DNA from 2 places in the Streptomyces sp. NPDC006476 genome. Region 1 is predicted to be linked to the other one. Evidence: riboswitches for the same ligand, from Rfam matches in the RefSeq annotation. Region 1 holds a riboswitch; the other holds the start of a gene.
What was found. A riboswitch is a leader RNA that binds a small molecule or an ion and turns the genes downstream of it on or off. The one in region 1 is predicted to bind glycine.
Positions count from the first base shown of each region.

Region 1 (4,409 bases):
GGGACGCAGCGGTTGTACAGCTTCCGGGACGTGGTCGTCCTGAAGATCGTCAAGCGGTTCCTGGACACCGGCGTGTCGCTGCAGAACATCCGCACGGCCGTGCAGCACCTGCGGGAGCGCGGCTTCCGGGACCTGGAGCGCATGACGCTGATGAGCGACGGCGCCACGGTCTACGAGTGCACCTCGCCGGACGAGGTCCACGCTCTGCTCCAGGGCGGCCAGGGGATCTTCGGGATCGCCGTCGGGGTGGTCTGGCGGGACGTCGAGAGCGCGCTGTCCCAGCTGCACGGCGAGCGGATCGACACCGGCGAGACCCTCGTCGGACAGAACCCGGCGGACGAGCTGGCGCGGCGGCGCAACCGGGCAGTCTGAGGCGCGGGCGCGGGCCGCCCGACGTCGTACGGGGGCATTGTCAGTGGCGTAGGGCAGCATCGGAGATGTGAGAAACGCGCCCACGATCCTGCATCTCGACATGGATGCCTTCTACGCCTCGGCGGAGCAGGCGTCCAAGCCGAGTCTGCGCGGGAAGGCCGTGGTCGTGGGCGGGCTGGGGCCGCGTGGGGTGGTGGCCACGGCCTCGTACGAGGCGCGGGTCTTCGGGGTGCGGTCCGCGATGCCGATGGCCCAGGCGCGGCGGCTGGCGCCGAACGCCGCGTATCTGGTGCCGCGGTTCGGGTTCTACCGGGCGATCAGCGAGCAGGTCATGGGGCTGCTGCACGAGTTGTCGCCGCTGGTGGAGCCGTTGAGCCTGGACGAGGCGTTCGTGGACCTGGAGGCCGGTGAGGCGGCCTGGGACGAGGCGTCGGCCAGGCTGGTGGGGGAGAAGCTGCGTGCCGACATACGGACCGGCACGGGGCTCACCGGGTCCGTCGGGCTCGCCGCGTCCAAGATGCTCGCCAAGATCGCCTCCGAGGAGGCCAAGCCCGACGGACTGGTGCTGATAGAGCCGGGGACCGAGCGGGCGCTGCTCGGGCCGATGTCCGTGCGGACGCTGCCCGGTGTGGGGCCGGCGACGGGCGATCATCTGCGGCGGGCCGGGATCACCACGGTCGACGACATCGCGGAGGCCGGGGAGGACGAGCTGGTACGGCTGCTCGGCAAGGCGCACGGGCACGCGCTGTACGCCATGGCGCTGGCGCACGACGACCGGCCCGTGGTCGCCGAGCGGGAGGCGAAGTCGGTGTCGGTCGAGGACACCTACGACGTGGACATCCACGACCGGATCCGGGTGGGGCTGGAGGTGCAGAGGCTGGCGGACCGGTGCGTGCGAAGACTGCGGGCCGCGGGGCTGTCGGGGCGGACGATCGTGCTGAAGGTGCGGCGGTACGACTTCTCCACGCTGACCCGGTCCGAGACCTTGCGGGGGCCCACGGACGATCCCGCGGTGGTGCGGGAGGCCGCCGCCCGGCTCCTGGACGCCGTGGACACGACGGGAGGTGTGCGGCTGCTGGGGGTGGGGGTGAGCGGGCTGGCCGACTACACCCAGGAGGACCTGTTCGCGCAGGCTGCCGGGGAGACGACGGGGATGGAGCATGCCGGGGACGAGGGGGTGGAGGAGCCCGTCGAGGAGCAGGTGACCATGGTCGAGCGACGGTGGCCCGCGGGGCATGACGTCCGGCATGCCGAGTTCGGGCACGGATGGGTGCAGGGGAGCGGGCTGGGGCGAGTGACCGTGCGGTTCGAGACGCCGTGGTCCGAGCCGGGGAGGGTGCGGACGTTCCGGGTCGACGACCCTGAGCTGGAGGCGGCCGAACCGTTGCCGTTGGTCGCGGAGAGACCCGGGGTCTCGGTGGACGGGGGCGGCGTGTGAGCTGGGGTGGCGTGTGAGATGGGCCGGCTGTTGGGTGTCGGCGGAGCGGGTGCTAGGCGTCCGCGTCCTCCTGGCCCGCGAGTCTGCCGAAGTCGCGGTCCGGGAGCGAGGGGGGTGAGGCCAGGTGGAGGCCGTAGTGGTGGTAGAGCTGGAGTTCCTGCTCGGGGGAGAGGTGGCGGCCCACGCCGAAATCGGGGGCGTCCTTGATCAGCGCCCGGTCGAAGGGGACGTGGAGGGTGCCCTCGACCAGCTCACTGGGCTCCAGGGGGACGAAGGCGTCGCGGGAGAAGAGACCCGTGCGTATGGCCGCCCACTCGGGCACGCCGGTGGCGTCGTCGAGATAGACCTCGTCGATGGTGCCTATCTTCGTGCCGTTGCGGTCGAACGCCTTGCGGCCGATCAGGTTGCGCGGATCGATGTCGGTCTGCACGGGCCCTCCACATGGTCGCAACTCATCCGTAAGCACTACGAAAGTGCACATCGGGCGACGCGGCCACTCGAGCCGCTCTGTAGAGCGCACTGGTACTCTGTCAACGGCTGATGACCCCGTGCGGGAGAGTCCTCCGGGTGACACCGGAGGCGCCGAAGGAGCAAATCCTCCCCGGAATCTCTCAGGCACACGTACCGCACGGACGAGGTCACTCTGGAAAGCAGGGCGGGTGTCACGGCTTCCGCTCTCACCGACGGTGAAAACCGGGAGCTTTCGGGCGACCCGGTGAAGCTCTCAGGTCGAGATGACAGAGGGGGAGGCCGTTCGGGTACCCGTGCCGTGGTGCCCCTCGAAGGTCGTGTCAGACCAGGAGGCCTCCGCAAATGACCGCCCATCGCATTCCGCTCTCCGAGCTCGAGAAGGGGATCCCCTTCGAGCAGCGCCACATCGGGCCCGACCAGGAAGCCCGGGCGAAGATGCTCGCCCACGTCGGGTACGGCTCGCTGGACGAGCTGACCACCGCCGCGGTGCCGGACGTCATCAGGAACGCCGATGCCCTGGAGCTGCCGGGAGCGCGGACCGAGGCCGAGGTGCTGGCCGAGCTGCGTTCGCTGGCCGACCGCAACCAGGTGCTCGGCTCCATGATCGGGCTCGGGTACTACGGCACCTTCACACCGCCCGTGATCCTGCGGAACGTGATGGAGAACCCCGCCTGGTACACGGCCTACACCCCGTACCAGCCCGAGATCTCCCAGGGGCGGCTCGAGGCCCTGCTCAACTTCCAGACCATGGTCGCCGACCTCACCGGACTGCCCACCTCCGGTGCCTCGCTGCTCGACGAGGGGACGGCGGCGGCCGAGGCCATGTCCCTGTCCCGCCGTATGGGGAAGAACAAGAAGGGCCTCTTCCTGGTCGACGCGGACGTGCTGCCGCAGACCATCGCCGTGATCGAGACCCGCGCCGAGCCGACGGGCGTGGAGGTCGTGGTCGCCGACCTGAGCGACGGCATCCCGGCCGAGGTCGCCGGGCGCGAGATCAACGGCGTGCTGGTCCAGTACCCCGGCGCCTCCGGTGCCGTACGCGACATCAAGGCGGTGATCGACCAGGCGCACGAGCTGGGTGCCCTGGTCACCGTCGCCGCCGATCTCCTCGCCCTCACCCTGCTGAAGTCGCCCGGCGAGCTCGGGGCCGACATCGCGGTGGGGACGACCCAGCGGTTCGGTGTGCCGATGGGCTTCGGCGGGCCGCACGCGGGCTACATGGCCGTGCACGAGAAGTTCGCGCGCAGCCTGCCCGGGCGGCTCGTGGGCGTGTCCGTGGACGCGGACGGGCACAAGGCGTACCGGCTGGCCCTGCAGACCCGTGAGCAGCACATCCGGCGGGAGAAGGCCACCAGCAACATCTGCACCGCGCAGGTGCTGCTCGCGGTCATGGCCGGGATGTACGCCGTGTACCACGGTCCCGAGGGGCTGCGGAGCATCGCCTGGCGCACGCACCGCTACGCCACGATCCTCGCCGAGGGTCTGAAGGCCGGGGGCGTCGAGGTGGTGCACGGGGCGTACTTCGACACGCTCACCGTGCGGGTCCCCGGACGGGCCGGCGAGGTCGTCGCGGCCGCCCGGGACAACGGCGTCAACCTGCGCCTCGTCGACGCCGACCAGGTGTCGATCGCCTGCGACGAGACGACCGGGCGGGCCCAGCTGGCGGCCGTGTGGGCGGCCTTCGGGATCGACGGCGACGTCGAGGCGCTCGACGCGGTCGCCGGGGCGGCCCTGCCCGGGGACCGGCTGCGCCGGGACGACTTCCTCACCCACCCCGTCTTCCACCAGCACCGCTCCGAGACCGCCATGCTCCGCTACCTGCGCAGGCTGGCCGACCGGGACTACGCGCTGGACCGGGGCATGATCCCGCTGGGCTCCTGCACCATGAAGCTCAACGCGACCACCGAGATGGAGCCGGTCACCTGGCCCGAGTTCGGTCAGCTGCACCCCTTCGCCCCCGCCGAGCAGGCGCAGGGCTACCTCACGCTCATCCATGAGCTGGAGGACCGTCTCGCCGAGGTCACCGGGTACGACAAGGTGTCGCTGCAGCCGAACGCGGGGTCGCAGGGCGAACTGGCCGGACTGCTGGCCGTACGCGGATACCACCGGGCCAACGGGGACGAGCAGC
Region 1 is NZ_JBEXPK010000020.1:166,239-170,647, reverse strand. It holds gene ABZZ74_RS23990 (MerR family transcriptional regulator) at 1-372, shown strand, start outside; gene ABZZ74_RS23985 (DNA polymerase IV) at 440-1,810, shown strand; gene ABZZ74_RS23980 (PRC-barrel domain-containing protein) at 1,863-2,240, opposite strand; glycine riboswitch at 2,352-2,447, shown strand; gene gcvP (aminomethyl-transferring glycine dehydrogenase) at 2,624-4,409, shown strand, end outside.

Region 2 (4,409 bases), on a different contig from region 1:
GGTCACCGCCCGGCCGAGGGCCTCCAGCGGAAGCGCCCTCAGGTCGCCCTCGCGCTGGGAGAGTTCGACGCCCACGAACATCACCGGGTCCGCCGTCTCGATCGCGGCGAGGCAGCGGCGGGCCGTGGCCACCACGCCGACGGCGGCGAACTCCTCGGAGGCCGCGGCCAGGAAGTCGATCGGGTCGTCCTGCCAGTCCGGTTCGTAGAGCTTGACGCGGCCGCCCGAGGCGGGGCCGTCCAGGGCGGTGCGGCCGACGCGGCACAGCTCGGCGACCGCGGCCGGCGGAAGGGGGATGCCGACCACGCCGTCGGGGTTGACCGCGAGGCCCACCTGCGGGGGCAGACCGCGGGCGAACTCGACGGCCGGGGCGACGGTGTACGACAGATGGCCGCCGACCACCTGGCGGAACTGTTCCTCGGAGCTGAAGACCGGGACGTAGGCCTGGCCCTCGATCTCCAGCGTGGGCACGTCGAGGGGACCGCTGAGCGGACCGCCGCCGTTGGGCAGCGGGATCCACAGGAAGCTGCGGCCGAGCACCTCGATGATCCGGCCGCCCGCGGAGGGGATGCCGAGGGAGGCCGAGAGCACCTCCTCCAGTTCGTTGCCCGGCCAGCCGCCGTGCGGATGGGGGTGTGCCTGGGCGGGAAAGTCCGCGGGGAGATCCGCTGGGAAGTCCATCTGTGTCCGACCGTCTGCTGGGAACTGCTGGGAACCACTGCTGTGACCGGAAAGGCTAGCGGGTGGGACCGACAAGGGGTCAGCCCGTGAAGCCGATCCTGTTGAGGACGCGTGGGTGGGACCGACGCGGGGTCAGCCGGTGAAGCCGATCCTGGCGACGGCGTCCGCCGCGTCCCGGTCGAGCAGGACCGCCGAGCCGACGCCCTCGGGCAGCTCGCCCCGCTCCACGGAGCGGATCAGCCGGGCGGCCGCCGTGCGGTGGCGCAGGAAGGCGTAGCGGGAGACGCCCCGGCCGCGCTCGCGCTGGCCCGCCAGCGCCGCGTCCGGCGTGACGTCCAGGAGCAGCAGGTGCAGCGTGCCGCCGCGGCGGCGGGCCTCGCGGGCCAGCCAGCCGCGGACCCAGGACTGCGTACCGCAGTCGTGCACGACGACCCCCTCGCCGCCGCGCACGGCCCGGCGCAGACCGGCGTAGTGGGCGAGGCGGACCAGAGGGCGGTAGAGCGCGTACGGCAGCGGGGCCGGCAGCCGGCGCTCCCAGCGGTCGCGGGCGTCCTGCGAGTCGACGCGGGCGCCCCTGACCGCGCGGGCCATCAGCGTGGACTTGCCGCTGCCGGGCAGGCCGGTGACGACGACGAGGTCACGGGGTCCGAAGAGCAGGGCGTGCGGGCTGCGGCCCGAGCGGTCGCGCAGATCGCGAACGACGGGGGCCGGGAGCTCGTCGCACCGCTCGCGGGCCGGGGCCGAGGGCTGCCGAGGCAGCGTGAGAGCCGAGGTCGTGGCGTACGCCGTGGGCCTGTTCACCGTGATCGTCCTCCCTGCGGGGTCAGGAAAGCTTCTCCCCACTGAATGTAAAGAGAAGGTAATGCACGGCGTCTCGCGGTTCCGTTCGGTTCCGGCCACAGGCCCGTCACAAAGAGCGGTCTGACGCGAGCGGACGAGGCGTGCAATGATGTGCGCGCCAACTGCATACCGGCCGTTTGAATCCGCGCGGGAGAGTCCCCAGTACGCGAGTAGGTCTACGTCGCTGGGGCGCCGAAGGAGCAAGTCCCTCCCTTGAATCTCTCAGGCCCCGTTACCGCGCGGGCGAGGCACATCTGAAAAGCGGGCCGCCGTGCGGTGGCCCCACCCACGGTGCAAGCCCGGTCATTCGCGTGATCAGGGCGAACCTCTCAGGTACCGATGACAGATGGGGAGGAATGACCTCGCCCTGTCCCGTCATGCCCTGGGAGACGACCGTCCGATGAGCAGCACCGAACTCCGCCGTACCGCGCTCGATGCCCTGCATCGTTCGCTGGGTGCGACGATGACCGACTTCGCCGGCTGGGACATGCCGTTGCGCTACGGCTCCGAGCGCGACGAGCACCTGGCCGTGCGCACCCGGGCCGGCCTCTTCGACCTCTCCCACATGGGCGAGATCACCGTCACCGGCCCGCAGGCCGCCGCCCTGCTGAACCACGCCCTGGTCGGGAACATCGCGTCCGTCGCCGTGGGCCGCGCCCGCTACACCATGATCTGCCGGGCCGACGGCGGGATCCTGGACGACCTGATCGTCTACCGGCTCGCCGAGACCGAGTACCTGGTCGTCGCCAACGCCTCCAACGCCCAGGTCGTGCTGGACGCGCTGACCGAGCGCGCGGCCGGCTTCGACGCCGAGGTGCGCGACGACCGGGACGCCTACGCCCTCATCGCCGTCCAGGGCCCCGAGTCGCCCGGGATCCTGAAGTCCCTCACCGACGCCGACCTCGACGGCCTCAAGTACTACGCGGGCCTGCCCGGTACGGTCGCCGGCGTCCCCGCGCTGATCGCCCGCACCGGCTACACCGGCGAGGACGGCTTCGAGCTGTTCGTGAAGCCCGAGCACGCCGTCGAGCTGTGGCAGGCGCTGAGCAAGGCGGGCGAGGCCGCCGGCCTGGTCCCCTGCGGGCTGTCCTGCCGGGACACCCTGCGCCTGGAGGCGGGCATGCCGCTGTACGGGCACGAGCTGAGCACCGAGCTGACGCCCTTCGACGCCGGGCTCGGCCGGGTGGTGAAGTTCGAGAAGGAGGGCGACTTCGTGGGCCGCGAGGCGCTCGCCGAGGCGGCCGCCCGCGCCCAGGAGAACCCGCCGCGCGTCCTGGTCGGCCTGATCGCCGAGGGCCGCCGCGTCCCGCGCGCCGGGTACCCGGTCGTGGCCGGCGGCGAGGTGATCGGCGAGGTCACCTCCGGCGCCCCCTCCCCCACGCTGGGCAGGCCGATCGCGATGGCGTACGTCGACGCGGCGCACTCGGCGCCCGGCACGCCCGGGGTCGGTGTGGACATCCGAGGCAGCCACGAGCCGTACGAGGTCGTGGCACTGCCCTTCTACAAGCGGCAGAAGTAGAGACTGTGCGGAGCGGCACCGCTTCGGGGTCCCGCCGCCCGCCGCCCATCCACGTCCCCAGCAGTCCCCCCGGCATTCCTCATCACCCCGCGTACAGGAGAATTCAGGCCATGAGCAACCCCCAGCAGCTGCGCTACAGCAAGGAGCACGAGTGGCTGTCGGCCGCCGAGGACGGCGTCTCGACGGTCGGCATCACCGAGTTCGCGGCCAACGCGCTCGGCGACGTCGTCTACGCCCAGCTTCCCGAGGTGGGCTCCGCCGTGACCGCGGGCGAGACCTGCGGCGAGCTGGAGTCGACCAAGTCGGTCAGCGACCTGTACTCCCCCGTCACCGGTGAGGTCACCGAGATCAACGAGGACGTGGTGAACGACCCGTCCCTGGTCAACTCGGCCCCCTTCGAGGGCGGCTGGCTCTTCAAGGTGCGCGTCGCCGAGGAGCCCGCCGACCTGCTCTCCGCCGACGAGTACACCGCCCAGAACGCCGGCTGAGGAGTCGAGGCCGCATGACCGTCCTGAACACGTCCCTGCACGAGCTCGACCCGGAGATCGCCGCCGCGGTCGACGCCGAGCTCGTGCGCCAGCAGTCCACCCTCGAGATGATCGCCTCGGAGAACTTCGCTCCGCTCGCGGTCATGGAGGCGCAGGGCTCGGTCCTCACCAACAAGTACGCGGAGGGCTACCCGGGCCGCCGCTACTACGGCGGCTGCGAGCACGTCGACGTCGCCGAGCAGATCGCCATCGACCGTCTCAAGGAGCTGTTCGGCGCCGAGTACGCCAACGTCCAGCCCCACTCCGGCGCCTCCGCCAACCAGGCCGCCCTGTTCGCGCTGGCCCAGCCCGGCGACACCATCCTCGGGCTCGACCTCGCCCACGGCGGCCACCTCACCCACGGGATGCGGCTGAACTTCTCCGGCAAGCAGTTCGACGTGGTCGCCTACCACGTGGACCCGGCGACCGGACTCGTCGACATGGCCGAGCTGGAGAAGCTGGCCAAGGAGCACCGGCCGAAGGTGATCATCGCCGGCTGGTCGGCGTACCCGCGGCAGCTGGACTTCGCCGAGTTCCGCCGGATCGCGGACGAGGTCGAGGCGTACCTGTGGGTCGACATGGCGCACTTCGCGGGCCTGGTGGCGGCCGGGCTGCACCCGAACCCGGTGCCGTACGCCGACGTCGTCACCTCCACCACGCACAAGACGCTCGGCGGTCCGCGCGGCGGCATCATCCTCGCCCGCGGCAAGGACTTCGCGAAAAAGCTGAACTCCTCCGTCTTCCCGGGCTTCCAGGGCGGTCCGCTGGAGCACGTGATCGCGGCGAAGGCGGTGTCCTTCAAGGTCGCGGCGAGCGAGGAGTTCAAGGAGCGCCAGCGGCGT
Region 2 is NZ_JBEXPK010000027.1:38,044-42,452, reverse strand. It holds gene ABZZ74_RS28375 (enhanced serine sensitivity protein SseB) at 1-681, opposite strand, end outside; gene ABZZ74_RS28370 (AAA family ATPase) at 814-1,482, opposite strand; glycine riboswitch at 1,660-1,769, shown strand; gene gcvT (glycine cleavage system aminomethyltransferase GcvT) at 1,922-3,040, shown strand; gene gcvH (glycine cleavage system protein GcvH) at 3,151-3,528, shown strand; gene glyA (serine hydroxymethyltransferase) at 3,543-4,409, shown strand, end outside.
Region 2: linked by a shared signal. The riboswitch ahead of gcvT (glycine cleavage system aminomethyltransferase GcvT) and the one ahead of gcvP (aminomethyl-transferring glycine dehydrogenase) in region 1 are both predicted to bind glycine.